One region of the Arthrobacter sp. 2RAF22 genome, then DNA from elsewhere that is predicted to be linked to it. Evidence: riboswitches for the same ligand, from Rfam matches in the RefSeq annotation. Region 1 holds a riboswitch; the other holds the start of a gene.

Region 1 (7,827 bases):
GTTGTACCGGCCTGCGCAGGGCGAGGCAGTTCTGCAAATCTATCAAGCGGCCAGATAATCCGGACTGGACGCCCGATGACACGCTCCAGCGGCACCATCCCTCCGCCGGGTGCGCCCAGAAGGCCGCGCGAATCGGCCGACCGCGAACGGTGGTCCCCCATGAGCCACAATCTGTCACTCGGAACGATGACGTCGAACCTCTGTTCGCTCGGCGTGTCGCCGGGATAAAGATAGGGTTCCTCAAGCTGCTGACCGTTGACTGTGAGTTTTCCGTTGCTGCCACAACAAGCCACGTGGTCTCCGGGAAGGCCGATGACACGTTTGACGTATGTCGTGTCGCTTCCCGTCAGGCCCAGCCAATGGCCAGCGGCGGCGACGGCATCGGCAAACGGTCCTTTGCCGCTGTTCAGCGGAGCGAACGTTCCCCTTCCGTCGAAGACCACGATGTCTCCACGGCGAATAGGGTCCCCGGCGAAATCGGTCCGGGACACCAGGATGCGGTCTCCGGTGCCCAGGATCGGCTCCATGGACTCGGACGGGATGAAGTAGACATCGAGCCACATGGACCGGACAAGCCCGCTGATGGCCACGGCCAGGAAAAGTGCGAGCAAAACAAAACGCCAGCCCTGTTTCCGGGGCTGGCGTTTTGCGTGGTCCATGATTCGTTTCCTGTTGCGTTGCGGATTTCTCCGGCGCAGGCCGGACACGAATCCAGGACCCGCTGTTGGTCGAAAGACCTACTTGCCGGTGGCGAAGTCGCGCTTTTCCTTGATCTTCGCAGCCTTACCGCGCAGTGCGCGCATGTAGTAGAGCTTGGCGCGGCGGACGTCACCCTTGGTGACGACCTCGATCTTCTCGATGATCGGGGAGTGAACCGGGAAGGTACGCTCTACGCCGACACCGAAGGAGACCTTGCGGACCGTGAAGGTTTCGCGAACGCCGTCACCCTGGCGACCCAGGACGAAGCCCTGGAAGACCTGCACGCGGGAGTTCTTGCCTTCAATGATGTTCACGTGAACCTTGATGGTGTCACCCGCGCGGAACTCGGGAACATCGTTACGCAGCGAAGCTGCATCTACGCTATCGAGGATATGCATTAATCCACTCCTGGTGAACGCCACAGGTCATCCACTTTGGGTCACGGCGGGCAAGCCCGGGGCGCAAGGCCGGCCGGAAATTACCGCCGAAGATTTTCAAGTCCGGTACCGCCACTGATTGGCGGTTCCGGGTTGTCAGGCTGTTGGTGACGCTCCCCCTGTGGCAGGCGCGAACCCAGTAGACACAAGGGTTAATTCTGCCACACCCCGCGGGTTCCGGCGAATCCCGCGAATGCGGCCCGGTTCCTGCGGTCGGGCGGAGCATGAAGTTGCCCGACGGCGGCAGGCTCAGTCCGGGAGGTCGCTGTCCGGGCGGCGCCGCAACCGGCCATCAACGACGTCGTACCCGAGTTCACCGAAAGCCGTGCGGTCCGCACGTGCCAGGTGGCCGGCGTCGAACTCTGTGAGGAGGTCAGGGCGGCGTTCCGCCGTGCGGCGGAACTGTTCGTGGCGGCGCCACTGGGCGATCTTCCCGTGGTTGCCGCTCAAGAGGACCGCGGGCACGTCACGATCGCGCCATGACGAGGGCTTCGTGTAGACCGGATATTCCAGCAAGCCGTCCGAATGGGATTCCTCCACCAAGGATTCGGGATTGCCGACGACGCCCGGAAGCAGGCGTCCGATGGCCTCGACCATGGCCAGGACTGCGACTTCGCCGCCGTTGAGGACATAGTCGCCCAAGCTGACCGGACGCACGGTGAAGTGCCCTGCCGCCCACTCCATGACGCGTTCGTCAATGCCTTCATAGCGGCCGCAGGCGAAAACGAGCTGCTCTTCCTCGGCGAGCTCATAGGCGAGTGCCTGGTTGAAGCGCTCCCCCGCGGGCGACGGCACAATCAGGACCGGCTTTTTCGCCGGCGCGTCCGACGAGCGCTCAGGCGCGGCAGTTCCAACTTCGGCATTTTGTGCAAAGGCAATGGATTCCAAGGCCTGGGCCCAGGGCTCGGCCTTCATGACCATGCCCGCACCGCCACCATACGGAGTGTCGTCCACGGTGCGGTGTTTGTCGGTGGTGAAGGCCCTCAAGTCATGGACATTGACCTCCAAGAGCCCATCCTGGCGGGCCTTGCCAATGAGGGAAAGCTCAAGCGGCGCCAGGTACTCGGGAAAGATGCTGACGACATCAATGCGCATTTAGGCGCCATCCTTGGTTTCAGCGTCGTCCTCTTCCGTATCGGTGCCGGAAGCATCAGTGTTCAGTTCGAAGAGCCCCGGCGGAGGCGTGAGCAACACGTAGCCGTCTTCGACGTTGACCTCGGGCACGATCTCTTCGACGAAGGGCACCAGGATTTCCTTGCCGTCAATGTCTTCAATGACCAGCAGGTCCTGGACCGGCATGGTGTTGAGCGCGGTCACCTTACCTACGGTCTGCGAGCCGACGCGGACCTCAAGGCCGACGAGCTCATGCTCGTACCAGCCTTCGTCGTCGTCCTCTTCCAGCTCTTCGGTCTCGATGAACAGCTTCGCGCCGCGGATTTCCTCCGCCTGGTTGCGCGTGGAGATCTCTTCGAAACCGAGCAATAGGATGTCCTTGTTCCACCGGGCGCTGCTGATGGTCAAGGGGCCGGCCTTCGCGGGCTCCACCACAAATTCGGTGCCCGGGACGAAACGATCGCCGGGGGCATCGGTGAGCACCTGGACGGTGACTTCGCCGCGGATTCCGTGGGGCTTGCCGATTCGGGCAACCTGGAGCTGCATGGGGTTCCTCTGATTTCTTCGCTGGGCCCGGATGAGGGACCCACGGCTGGGTTTGCTCGTAAAACAATCCGGCCCCTCCACCATAATCTGGTGAAGGGGCCGGATTTGAGACAAGTATTGCTGAGCGCGTTACCGGCGACGGTCGGTGTCGACGACGTCGACCCGCACCTGCTCGCCGCCCGCCAATGCCGCAATCACAGTGCGCAAAGCGCGTGCGGTGCGACCCTGGCGACCGATCACCCGTCCGAGGTCGTCCTGGTGAACGCGCACCTCGAGGGATTCCCCGCGGCGGTTGTTCTTGGCACTGACCTTGACGTCCTCAGGGCTGTCAACGATCCCGCGGACCAAGTGCTCGAGCGCTTCTGCCAGCAACTTACTCAGCCTCGGTGGTCTCTGCTTCAGCGTCAGCGGGAGCTTCAGTTGCTTCCGACTGCTTGGCCTTCTTGGTGATGGCTTCCGGAATGATGACGGAACCCTTCTCCGGTGCAACGAAAGCAGGCTTGGCGACCTTGGTCTTCAGCGTGCCTTCCTGGCCCGGGAGGCCCTTGAACTTCTGCCAGTCACCGGTGATCTTGAGGATCGCGGCAACCTGCTCGGTCGGCTGGGCGCCGACGGACAGCCAGTACTGTGCACGCTCGGAGACAACCTCGATGTACGAGGGCTCTTCGGTGGGGTGGTACTTGCCGATTTCTTCAATCGCACGGCCATCGCGCTTGGCGCGGGAGTCCATGACGACGATGCGGTAGTACGGTGCGCGCATCTTACCGAAGCGCTTAAGGCGAATCTTTACGGCCACTTTTGTGGTCACTCCTGTTTCTGAAACGGGGTTGAGCCCGTCGTTCTGCACCCGTGGGGCGGGCCATACTTGAGGGTTCCAAGGACAAGATGCACACACGGAGAGAGGGGCCGCGCGGATCGAGTACCTGTCCATTGTGCCAGATGGCGGACAGTATTTCGAACGTGCGGTCCGTGCGGCGGGTTTTCTGCGGGGTTACTGCTCAGCGGACCAGACGTAGAGACCGCCCCGTTCGGCCTTTTCGACGTCGCTCGCGAGGGCCGCCAACTGCTGGACGTACAGGCGGGCCTGTTGGGCATCAAAGGGCATGTCCTCTTGGGCCGCCCAGCGTTCGGCGACGTCGTCGAGGACGTTTCCTTCGCCTTCGGTCTCGTAGCTGAGGAGCTCAGACAGGGCACGCACCATCGCTTCGGGGACGCCCAGCAAGGCGTCGCTGGTGACGTCCACCAAAGCAAGCTCATAGTCGGCCCCGCCTGCGTGCACGGCCGTGCCCGCGAGGTCTCCGAGCTGTTCTACTTCGAAATCGCTGATTCCCGGGATCCGCACCGCGGCGCCGGATACGTCACTGCCCTTCTCCAGGGCGGCGGCCCTCTTGAGTGCTTCATCGTGGGTGGCAACAAAGATTTCAGCAAAGCCCATGGAAAGTACTCTCATTCAGTCGTGCCAACGGAGCTGCGGCGCAGCGGCCGAGATGCGCCACGCCGTCGGATCAAGCGTAGCGGACCGCGACCCGCAGCCGGTTGCGCCACGGGTCCTCGAAGCGGAGCTCCTGGCCCGTGTGGTGCGAGGCGATGCCCGCTACCTTGAGGCGATCGGCGAGCGCGCCGACGTCGTTTCCTGACGGCACTTCGATGACCACCTCGCCGAGGCCGAGGGTGTCCTTGCGCGGGCCTGCACCGCGGCTGTTCCACACGTTCATGGCCATGTGGTGGTGGTAGCCGCCCGCGGAGACAAACAGGGCCTGCCCGTGCCAGCCGGCGGTCTGCTCGAAGCCGAGGGTGTCGACGTAGAAATCATGGGCGGTCTTCACGTCGCCCACCTGGAGGTGGACGTGCCCGACGCCGGCGCCCGCCCCATGCTGGCCCGTCACGGCCGCTTCACTCAGGTGCTGCTGGAGGTAGCGCTGCGGCGGGAGCGGCAAGCTGTCCATCACGACCGAGCTGCCGTTCCACTCCCAGCCTTCACGGGGCTTGTCGTAGTAGAGTTCGATGCCGTTGCCCTCCGGGTCGGTGAAGTAGAAGGCTTCGCTGACCAAGTGGTCGGCACTGCCGACGAAGGCGTGGGGTTCGTACTGCGCGGCGGAGGCAACAGTTGCGGCGAGCGAGGGCTGGTCCTCGAAAAGCAGCGCCGTGTGGAAGAGTCCGGCCTCTCCGCGGTCCGGGATCTGGAGACCAGCGGCCGGCGCGAGGTGCACCAACGGCTTGCCTAGCCGGCCGAAGTAGAGCCCGCCGTCCTGTTCGGCGACAACGTCCAGCCCCAGCGCCCGCTGGTAGTAGTCGCCCATGAGCTTCATGTCCCCCACTTTGAGCATGACAGTGCCCATGGTGAGTTCGGCAGGAAGGAGATCCTGGCTGGATGTGATGGTCATGTGAAACTCCCGGCTTTTTGTGGCGCCGCCCTTCGGCAACCTCTATGTATCTAAATTACTTGAAGCTTCAATTTATTCCTAATGCCCGGCGCTTCCTGAAATGTGTCCCCTCAGAACGGTGCATCCGGGCTGCAGCACGATCTCTAGGGACGCTCGGGGATCCTTTGCGTAGAGCACGACGTCTGCGCTGGCGCCTTCGCTGATGCCGTCGGCACCCAACCACTCACGGGCGGACCAGCAGGCAGCATCGAGGGCGGCGGCCGCCGGAAGACCCGCCCGCTGGAGTTCCAGGATCTCCTCGCCGATCCGGCCGTGTTTGATGACGCTTCCGGCGTCGGTTCCGGCGTACACCCGCACTCCGGCGTCGAACGCCTCAAGGACCCGCTCATGCCTGCCCTCCCACAACGCGATCATGTGGGCGGCGTAGCGCGGAAATTTGGTTTCAGCCTGCTTCGCGATGTCCGGAAACGTCGCAATGTTGATGAGCGTGGGGACAATCGGCACATCCTGGTCCAGCAGCCGGGGAATGTGGTGGGGCAACAATCCGGTGGCGTGCTCGATGCAGTCGATCCCGGCGTCGAGCATGTCATCGATTGTCCCTTCGGCGAAGCAATGGGCGGTCACCCGCGCCCCCTCGTCGTGTGCGGCCGCGACGGCGTCCTTGACGACGGCGGCCGGAAAGGACGGGCCGAGATCCCCGGCGGAGCGGTCGATCCAGTCCCCCACGATCTTGACCCAGCCGTCTCCGGACCGCGCTTGCTTGCGGACTGCCTCCATCAGATCCTCCGGCTCCACCTCTTCGGCCAGCCCGGGGATGTACCGCCGTTGCCTCGCGATGTGCCTGCCCGCGCGGATGATCCTCGGCATGTCCGCCCGGCGTTGCAGCCAGCGCGTGTCGCTTGGGGATCCGGCATCGCGGATCAAGAGGGTCCCGGCATTCCGGTCCGCAGTCGCCTGCAGGCGGGCAGTCTCCTCGTCGACAGCTCCGCCCTTGCCCAAGCCAACGTGGCAATGCGCGTCGACCAGGCCGGGAAGCACCCAACCGTCCAGGACGACGTCGGGCTTCGCAAGGGGCCGGACGAAGGTCAGCCGTCCGTCGACCGACCAGAGGCCGCGCCGTTCCTCCTCCGGCCCGGTGAGGACGGCGCCGCTGAATTCGATGATTTCCGCCATGATTCCACCCTAGTTCCCGGGGGCTTCGCCGGCGCGGTCACATCTGTCACAAGCGCTGGCAGCTGTGGTAGCTTCGTCTACGACCACACGGGGGCCCTTGCAAGGGCTGAGATCGGGCTGATGCAGCCTGCGACCGTTGAACCTGTCCGGGTAATGCCGGCGAAGGAAGTGAGTAATCCTTTGAGCACCAAAGAAACACAGCTGAGCCCTACCCAAAAGGGATCGGACCACGATGTGACCCAATCCCTCAAGTCGCATTCCCTCGCGTTCCTGGAGGATGCCGACACGGGAATCCGGGTTCCAGTGACGGAAATCGCCCTCGAACCGTCCCCCAACGGCGAGGCCAACGCCCCGTTCCAGGTGTACCGGACCGCCGGACCCGGGAGTGATCCCGTGGTGGGCCTCGAACCGTTCCGCAGCGAGTGGATCGAAGTCCGCGGCGACACTGAGGCCTACAGCGGCCGCGAACGGAACCTGCTCGACGACGGCAAGTCGGCCGTGCGCCGCGGCGCCGCCTCCGCGGAGTGGAAGGGGGCACAGCCGGTGCCCCGCCGCGCCGTCGACGGCAAGACCGTGACACAGATGCATTACGCGAAACAGGGCATCGTCACGCCCGAAATGCAGTTCGTGGCACTTCGCGAAAACTGCGATGTGGAACTCGTCCGCAGCGAGGTCGCTGCCGGCCGGGCCATCATCCCCAACAACATCAACCACCCCGAATCCGAACCGATGATCATCGGCAAGGCGTTCCTGGTGAAGATCAACGCCAATATCGGCAACTCGGCCGTCACCAGCTCCATCGCCGAAGAAGTGGACAAGTTGCAGTGGGCAACGCAATGGGGCGCCGACACCGTCATGGACCTGTCCACGGGCGATGACATCCACACCACCCGCGAATGGATCATCCGTAACTCCCCCGTACCGATCGGCACCGTGCCCATCTACCAGGCCCTCGAGAAGGTCAACGGCGAAGCCAACAAGCTCACGTGGGAAATCTTCCGCGACACCGTCATTGAGCAGTGCGAGCAGGGCGTGGACTACATGACCATCCACGCCGGCGTGTTGCTGCGGTACGTGCCGCTCACCGCGAACCGCGTGACGGGCATCGTTTCCCGTGGCGGCTCCATCATGGCGGGCTGGTGCCTGGCCCACCACGAGGAAAACTTCCTCTACACCCACTTCGACGAGCTCTGCGAAATCTTCGCCAAGTACGATGTCGCGTTCTCGCTGGGTGATGGACTGCGCCCGGGCGCAACGGCGGACGCGAACGACGCCGCGCAGTTCGCCGAGCTGGACACCTTGGCCGAGCTCACGAAGCGCGCGTGGCAGTACGACGTGCAGGTCATGGTCGAAGGCCCCGGACACATCCCGTTCCACTTGGTGCGGGAGAACGTGGAGCGCCAGCAGGAGCTGTGTGACGGCGCGCCGTTCTACACGCTGGGCCCCCTTGTCACCGACGTCGCCCCGGGCTACGA
Region 2 (7,827 bases), on a different contig from region 1:
CGCCAGGTCATCACCGAAGCCGAATTCCTGGCCCGCCGTGAGTCCGTCGACCGCCAGATGATCGTTCGCCAGCGCGACGACAGGATCCAGATCGGTGTCCTCGAAGACGGCGTGCTCGCGGAGCACTTCGTGTCCAAGACACAGCAGGATTCCCTCATCGGCAACGTCTACCTGGGCAAGGTCCAGAACGTGCTGCCGTCGATGGAAGCCGCGTTCGTAGACATCGGGCGCGGCCGCAACGCCGTACTGTACGCCGGTGAAGTCAACTGGGATGCCGTCACCCTGGAAGGCAAACCGCGCCGCATCGAGAACGCCCTGAAGTCAGGCGACTCCGTGCTGGTCCAGGTCACCAAGGACCCGGTGGGCCACAAGGGCGCACGCCTGACGAGCCAGATTTCACTTCCCGGCCGCTACCTTGTGTACGTACCGGGCGGGTCAATGACGGGAATTTCCCGCAAGCTGCCCGACGTCGAGCGCAACCGCCTGAAGAAAATCCTCAAGGACCGCCTCCCGGAGAACGCGGGCGTTATTGTCCGCACCGCCGCCGAGGGTGCTTCCGAGGAAGAGCTGACGCACGATATCAACCGCTTGCGGGCCCAGTGGGAAGGCATCGAAAGCCAGTCCACGTCCACCAAGATCCTGGCTCCGGAACTGCTGTACGGCGAACCGGACCTCACCATCAAGGTTGTCCGTGACGTCTTCAACGAGGACTTCTCCAAGCTCATCGTCTCCGGCGATGAAGCCTGGGACACGATCGAGGCCTACGTCACGTACGTGGCGCCGGACCTGGTGGGACGCCTCGAGAAGTGGACCTCGGACCAGGACATTTTCTCGGCATGGCGTGTGGACGAACAGATCCACAAGGCCTTGGAACGCAAGGTCTTCCTGCCCTCCGGTGGTTCGCTCGTGATCGACCGCACGGAGGCCATGACGGTTGTCGACGTCAACACCGGGAAGTTCACCGGCAGCGGCGGCAACCTCGAGGAGACCGTCACCAAGAACAACCTTGAGGCTGCCGAGGAAGTGGTCCGCCAGCTCCGCTTGCGCGACATCGGTGGAATCATCGTCATCGACTTCATCGACATGGTCCTGGAATCCAACCGCGATCTCGTGTTGCGCCGCCTGGTCGAGTGCCTCGGCCGGGACCGTACCAAGCACCAGGTCGCCGAGGTGACCTCGCTTGGATTGGTCCAGATGACCCGCAAGCGCATGGGCACCGGCCTGCTGGAGGTCTTCGGCGAGCAGTGCGAGACGTGCGCAGGGCGCGGAATCGTCACGCACGACGAGCCCGTGGAGCACCGTCGGGCCAACGTCGTGGCAGCTGAACACCACCACCCGCGCACGGAGTCACAGCCAGCCGTCCGCCCCGAGCAGCGCAAGCGTCGCCGCGGCCGCGGCACGGGGCCGGGGACCACTGAACTGCCCGTCACCCCTTCGGTGCCGGTCCACACTGTGGAATCCACCGACCCGAACCGGCAGGCAGCCACCCGCGCAGCCCTTGCCACCATCGCGGCTGCAGCCCACGCTGCCCACCTGCACGACGACGAGCTCCACCACGCGGCGGAATTGCTCGCCGACGGGCACGCAGCGGAAGTAACCCCGGTCCGGGCCCCAGCGGCCCCGGTCCAGGCTCCGGCCGCTGCTTCGAGTGGCGAGGAACGTTCGAAGCCTGTGCTGCGATTCGGCGGCGAGGAAGTTGCGTTGCCTTTCGTCCACCACGAAGAGGAGGCTGCAAGTGGCACACCTGCCATGAGCCTGGACCTATTGGCACAGGCATTCGCAGGCCTCGGAGAAGCTCCGGACACCGCCACGACGTCAACGTCAGCCAAGGAAACCCCCGCAGAGGCCCCCGCAGCCGTTGCAAGCGGTGAATCCCCGGACTCGGGTTCGCGTGGACGCCGAGGCCGACGCAACCGTAGCGCCAGCCGGGCCCAGGGTGCCGCCAACGCCACCAACGTGGAGCACCACGAGGTTGCCGCGGCTGCTTCCGGTGGGGCCGCGCACGAGGCCAAGGCGGCAGACGCCGCCCCGACGAAGCCGACGGCGGCAGCGGAACCGATCATCCTCGGCGTCGGTGTGCCGAAGTCCGAACTCTGAACGCAGTACCGTGCCTAAGCCCCGGCCGTTTCCGCTCCTGTGGAAACCGCCGGGGTTTCGGCGTTGTGGGCCAATCCGCCGACCCTGGCAGTCCGGTTGCAATGGGCGATTTCAGCGGGCGAGGCGTGATCAGGGTTAAGCTAGGGGACTGACACGGGGTGCCGCGCACCGAGCCGGCTGAGACCAGACCCGTTGAACCTGTCCGGTTAGCACCGGCGAAGGGATGTCTCGCATGACTGTTTCGGCGCAATCATCTGTCTACCCGCTCAAGGCCATCCAGCGCCCCATCCCCAGGGTCCTCAGCATCGCCGGCTCGGACCCCTCAGGTGGTGCTGGGATCCAGGCAGACCTGAAGAGCATTGCGGCCAATGGCGGCTACGGCATGGCCGTCATCACGGCGCTCACTGTACAAAACACACAGGGCGTCACTGGCGTCCATGTGCCTCCCGTGGAGTTCCTGCGCCAGCAATTGGACGCCATTAGCGACGACATCACGGTTGATGCCGTCAAGATCGGCATGCTCGGGGACGCGGCGGTCATCCACGAAGTCCGCCGCTGGCTCGGCGAGGCGCGCCCCGCCGTCGTCGTCCTGGATCCAGTGATGATCGCGACCAGTGGCGACAGGCTCCTCGCGGAGTCCGCTGAAACCGCACTGCGGGAACTGCTGCCCCTCGCAGACCTGGTGACCCCCAACCTTCCGGAATTGGCCATGCTGCTTGGCGAGCCTGTTGCCACTGATTGGGCATCGGCGTTGGAGCAAGGCAAGCGCCTGGCCGCTAGCTGCGGAAACACCGTCCTGGTGAAGGGGGGCCATCTGCAGGGAGCCGGCTGCCCCGATGCCCTGGTCAATACCGGGGGAGTCCTGAGCCAGGACGTGGTGGAATTCGCCGGCCAACGGGTGGAGACCCGCAATAGCCATGGGACGGGATGTTCCCTGTCGTCGGCGATGGCGACGGCCAAGGCGCGGCTCGGCGATTGGGAGTCTGCTTTGCGTGTCGTCAAGCCCTGGCTCCAGGAGGCGCTGACCCGGTCCGAGGTGCTGGAAGTAGGGAAGGGCAACGGGCCGATCCATCATTTCCACGCGCTCCAGCAGGCCCTTCAACCGGGGGACTTCGCCGTCCGGATGTGGGACGCCGCCCAAACGGAACTGGCAGCCATTTATGGCTTGGACTTCATCCAGCACTTGCAATCCGGTGGTCTCAGCGAAGCGCAGTTCAGCTACTACCTGTCCCAGGATGCCATCTATCTCAACGGCTATTCCAGGGTCCTGGCACGGGCAAGCGCCCTCGCTCCGAGTGAAACCGAACAGCTGTTCTGGGCCCGCGGCTCGCAGATGTGCCTTGAAGTCGAATCCGAGCTGCACCGGAATTGGCTCAGTGGACGCCAGGTGAGCGGAGAGCTGGGCCCGGTCACCAAGGCCTACGTGGACCACTTGCTGGCGGCATCGGCGTCGGGAAGCTATGCGGTGCTGGTTGCTGCCGTGTTGCCTTGCTACTGGTTGTACGCCGAGGTGGGACAGCGGCTCCACCATGGGTTTGTCGAGGCCGGAGTATCGGACGAGCACCCCTATGCGGATTGGCTGCGCACCTACGCGGACGAGGCGTTCGCGGAGGCCACCCGCAAGGCGATCGACATCACGGATGCCGCCGCGCAGGTTGCGTCGCCCGCGGAGTGCACAGCGATGATGGAGGCGTTTGCCCAATCCTGCCGCTATGAAACGGCGTTCTTCGATGCTCCAAGGTTGCACGGCTGAGCCGGTCTTCCGGGGAGGAGGCACCGGAACGCGGCTTGCCCCCGCAGGCGTTGCAGCGTGTCGGCGTGAGGATCCGAGCTTTTCGCGGCCGGCAGGGTAAGGTGGACGGGCACGGTACCGGATGGCGGCATAGCCAGTCTGTGGCAGCCATCACGTGGCAGCCTCCGGACCTGGCCTCATTTGCAGCCGAAGGCGAAACTAGCGTAATCTAGATCTTCGGTGCTTACGCCAACACTTGGGTTATGCCCCTAGAAACCGTTCATTTGGAACTGACCTTTCATTTAGAACTATTCGAGGGATGACTCATGGATTCCGTACCGGAGTCCACGGCGTTGAGGCACAGCGTGAACCAGGCCCGTTTTTGGATCGGGGTTCCGCACGCAAATTTAGTAATAAACGTCGAGAGAAGTGAGTGCCCAAGTGGTGTACGCGATTGTCCGCGCAGGCGGCCGCCAAGAAAAGGTTTCCGTTGGAGACTACGTAACCCTGAACCGCGTCCCCGGTGGAGCCGGCAGCACCCTTGAGCTGCCCGCACTGCTCCTGGTGGACGGTGACAAGGTCACCTCCGCAGCTGCGGATCTGGCCAAGGTCAAGGTTACGGCTGAGATCCTCGAAGACCTCCGTGGTCCGAAGATCGTCATCCAGAAGTTCAAGAACAAGACCGGCTACAAGAAGCGCCAGGGTCACCGTCAAGAACTGACCAAGATCAAGATCACCGGTATCAAGTAACCACTGGTTGCTGTTCAGGTTTTCAACAGATTCCCCAGAATTTAAAGGCAGGCATTTCAAATGGCACATAAAAAAGGCGCGAGCTCCACTCGCAACGGTCGTGACTCCAACGCCCAGTACCTCGGCGTAAAGCGCTTCGGTGGCCAGGTCGTTTCCGCAGGCGAGATCATCGTCCGCCAGCGCGGCACCCACTTCCACCCGGGCGCCGGTGTCGGCCGCGGTGGCGACGACACCCTGTTCGCCCTGCAGGCAGGCGCGGTTGAGTTCGGTACTCGCCGTGGCCGTCGCGTAGTGAACATCGTTGCTGCTGCAGCTGCAGAGTAATAACACGTTCTGAACGGGTGGAGCGGGCCGTATGGCCCGCTCCATCTGTCTTTTTAACCGCACTAGAATTTACTAGGGCGGGCGGCCGCGCAACAGCGGCGCAACACGCACTTCAAGCAGTAATTTCCACATAGAGGAGAAACACGTGGCGACCTTCGTAGACCGGGTAGTACTTCACGTATCCGGCGGAACAGGCGGCCACGGCTGTGTTTCTGTTAAGCGCGAGAAGTTCAAGCCCCTCGGTGGACCCGACGGCGGCAACGGCGGCAATGGCGGCGACGTCATCCTGCGCGTCGATGCCCAAACCACCACCCTGCTTGATTACCACCACGCACCGCACCGCCACGCAACCAACGGCGGCCCGGGCATGGGCGACTGGCGGGGCGGCAAGAACGGTGAAACCCTCGTCCTTCCCGTCCCGGACGGCACGGTGGTCAAGACCAAGGACGGCGTCGTCCTTGCTGACCTCGTCGGCGAAGGCACCGAGTTCGTCGCCGCCGCAGGCGGCATGGGCGGCCTTGGTAACTCTTCGTTGTCTTCGCAGAAGCGCAGGGCGCCCGGTTTCGCCCTCCTCGGTATTGAAGGCGAGTCCAGCGACATCGTCCTGGAACTGAAGTCCATCGCAGACATCGCGCTGGTTGGCTTCCCCTCCGCGGGCAAGTCGAGCCTTGTCGCGGCGATGTCCGCGGCGCGGCCCAAGATCGCCGACTACCCGTTTACCACCCTGATCCCCAACCTTGGCGTGGTCCAGGCCGGTGACGTCCGGTTCACCATCGCCGACGTTCCCGGGCTGATCGAGGGCGCCAGCGAGGGCAAGGGCCTCGGCCACAACTTCCTGCGCCACGTAGAGCGTTGCGCCGCGCTGGTGCACGTGCTGGACTGCGGAACCTTGGAAGCGGACAGGGACCCGCTCACCGATCTTGCGATCATCGAGCAAGAGCTGGACAAGTACGCGGTGGACATGAGCTACGCCGGCGTTGACGGCGAAGTGGTCCCCTTGAACGAGCGCCCCAAGCTTGTGGTCCTGAACAAGGTGGACTTGCCTGACGGTCGGGATATGGCCGAGTTCGTCCGCCCAGAACTGGAACAGCGCGGCTACCGCGTCTTCGAAGTCTCTGCCACGAGCCATGAAGGCCTGCGCCAATTGAGCTTCGCCATGGGCGAGATCGTCATGGCCGCCCGCAAGGCCGTTGCGATTGCGCCTCCCAAGGTCGCAGCGCCTGTCCTGCGCCCCCGGGCCGTCAACGAGTCCGGCTTCAAGATCCGCCGCGAGGAGAAGAACCTCGAGCCGCTCTTCCGCGTGCTCGGGGAAAAGCCGGTCCGCTGGGTCAAGCAGACCGATTTCACCAACGAAGAAGCCATTGGCTACCTCGCCGATCGACTGGCCAAGCTCGGCATCGAGAACGAGTTGTTCAAGATGGGTGCCGTTCCGGGCGACACCGTGGTGATCGGCGAGGAAGACGGCGTGGTGTTCGACTGGGAGCCCACCATGATGGCGGGCGCCGAACTCCTGGCGACGCCTCGAGGAACCGACATTCGCGTTGCCGACATCGGCGACCGTCCCACCCGTTCGCAGAAGCGCGACGAGCAGCTCGAGCGCCGCGAGGCCAAGGCTGCAGCACGTGCCGAGCTCGAAGCCGAGCGGAAGGCGGGCATCTGGACCGAGTCTGTCAGCGGCCGCCGTCTCCCCAAGCCCCTGAAGGAAAGCGGCCTGGAAGCCGGAAATGACGACTAGCACGGCCCGCATCGCTGAAGTCACCGAAGGCGACGACGCCGCGGAACGCCAGGCGTTGGCCGGCGCCAAGCGGATTGTGGTCAAAGTAGGTTCGTCCTCGTTGACCAGCATCAAAGGCGGCATCTCGGAGAAAGCGCTGACGGCCCTGGTCCACGCCCTGGCCGAGAAGCGCAATTCCGGGACGGAGATCATCCTGGTCTCCTCCGGTGCCATCGCGGCGGGTCTCGCACCGCTCGGGCTCGCCAAGCGTCCCAAGGACCTCGCCACGCAGCAGGCTGCGGCCAGTGTGGGCCAAGGGCTTTTGATGGCGCGCTATTCGCAGGCTTTTGCTGCGCACGGGGTCACGGTCAGCCAAGTCCTGTTGACTGCCGATGACCTGATGCGGCGCACCCAGCACAGCAACGCATACCGGGCGCTCGACCGCTTGCTGAACCTCGGCGTCGTGCCGGTCGTGAACGAAAACGACACCGTGGCAACCCACGAAATCCGCTTCGGTGACAACGACCGGCTGGCCGCCTTGGTGGCGCACCTTGTCCGGGCCGACGCGCTGGTCCTGCTTTCCGACGTCGACGCCCTGTATGACGGTCCGCCGTCGTTGGGTGCAAAGCGCATTCCGCTCGTTACCGGTCCCGCCGACCTCGTCGGCGTGACCATCGGCAAGGCGGGCAAAGCCGGCGTCGGTACCGGCGGCATGACCACCAAGGTGGAGGCGGCCTCGATCGCCGCGGGCTCCGGCATCCACGCCCTCGTCACGTCCACGGCCAATGCCGCCGCAGCGCTGGCCGGCGAGGACGTGGGCACTTGGTTCGCCATCAACGGCAACCGCAAACCGGTTCGCCTGCTGTGGCTGGCCCACCTCGCTTCGGTTCGGGGCCGTTTGATGCTCGACGACGGCGCCGTCAAGGCGGTGCGCGACCGTCACACCTCGCTGCTGCCCGCCGGAATATCGTCGGTGCAGGGGGACTTCGAGCCCGGCGATCCCGTGGAGATGGTTTCCGCCGACGGCACCGTAATTGCCAGGGGACTGGTGAACTACTCCGCGGAAGAGCTTCCCCGCATGCTTGGCCGTTCAACCAAGGAGCTCGCCAAGGACCTTGGCCGTGGATATGACCGCGTAGTTGTTCATGTTGACGACCTCGTACTGGTCCAGCCGTCCCGCTCCACTAAACTTGGAGAATGACTGAGGCCC

What was found. A riboswitch is a leader RNA that binds a small molecule or an ion and turns the genes downstream of it on or off. The one in region 1 is predicted to bind thiamine pyrophosphate.
Region 2: linked by a shared signal. The riboswitch ahead of AB4068_RS14065 (bifunctional hydroxymethylpyrimidine kinase/phosphomethylpyrimidine kinase) and the one ahead of thiC (phosphomethylpyrimidine synthase ThiC) in region 1 are both predicted to bind thiamine pyrophosphate.

What each region holds. Positions count from the first base shown of each region.
Region 1 is NZ_JBFRGL010000020.1:12,852-20,678, forward strand. Features, by position in the region: gene lepB (signal peptidase I) at 1-659, opposite strand, end outside; gene rplS (50S ribosomal protein L19) at 738-1,097, opposite strand; gene trmD (tRNA (guanosine(37)-N1)-methyltransferase TrmD) at 1,386-2,231, opposite strand; gene rimM (ribosome maturation factor RimM) at 2,232-2,795, opposite strand; gene AB4068_RS14380 (RNA-binding protein) at 2,925-3,167, opposite strand; gene rpsP (30S ribosomal protein S16) at 3,169-3,591, opposite strand; gene AB4068_RS14390 (hypothetical protein) at 3,787-4,230, opposite strand; gene AB4068_RS14395 (VOC family protein) at 4,301-5,179, opposite strand; gene AB4068_RS14400 (amidohydrolase family protein) at 5,258-6,352, opposite strand; TPP riboswitch at 6,430-6,537, shown strand; gene thiC (phosphomethylpyrimidine synthase ThiC) at 6,533-7,827, shown strand, end outside.
Region 2 is NZ_JBFRGL010000019.1:7,207-15,033, reverse strand. Features, by position in the region: gene AB4068_RS14070 (Rne/Rng family ribonuclease) at 1-2,097, shown strand, start outside; TPP riboswitch at 2,242-2,338, shown strand; gene AB4068_RS14065 (bifunctional hydroxymethylpyrimidine kinase/phosphomethylpyrimidine kinase) at 2,330-3,850, shown strand; gene rplU (50S ribosomal protein L21) at 4,271-4,579, shown strand; gene rpmA (50S ribosomal protein L27) at 4,640-4,903, shown strand; gene obgE (GTPase ObgE) at 5,049-6,638, shown strand; gene proB (glutamate 5-kinase) at 6,628-7,818, shown strand; gene AB4068_RS14040 (gamma-glutamyl-phosphate reductase) at 7,815-7,827, shown strand, end outside.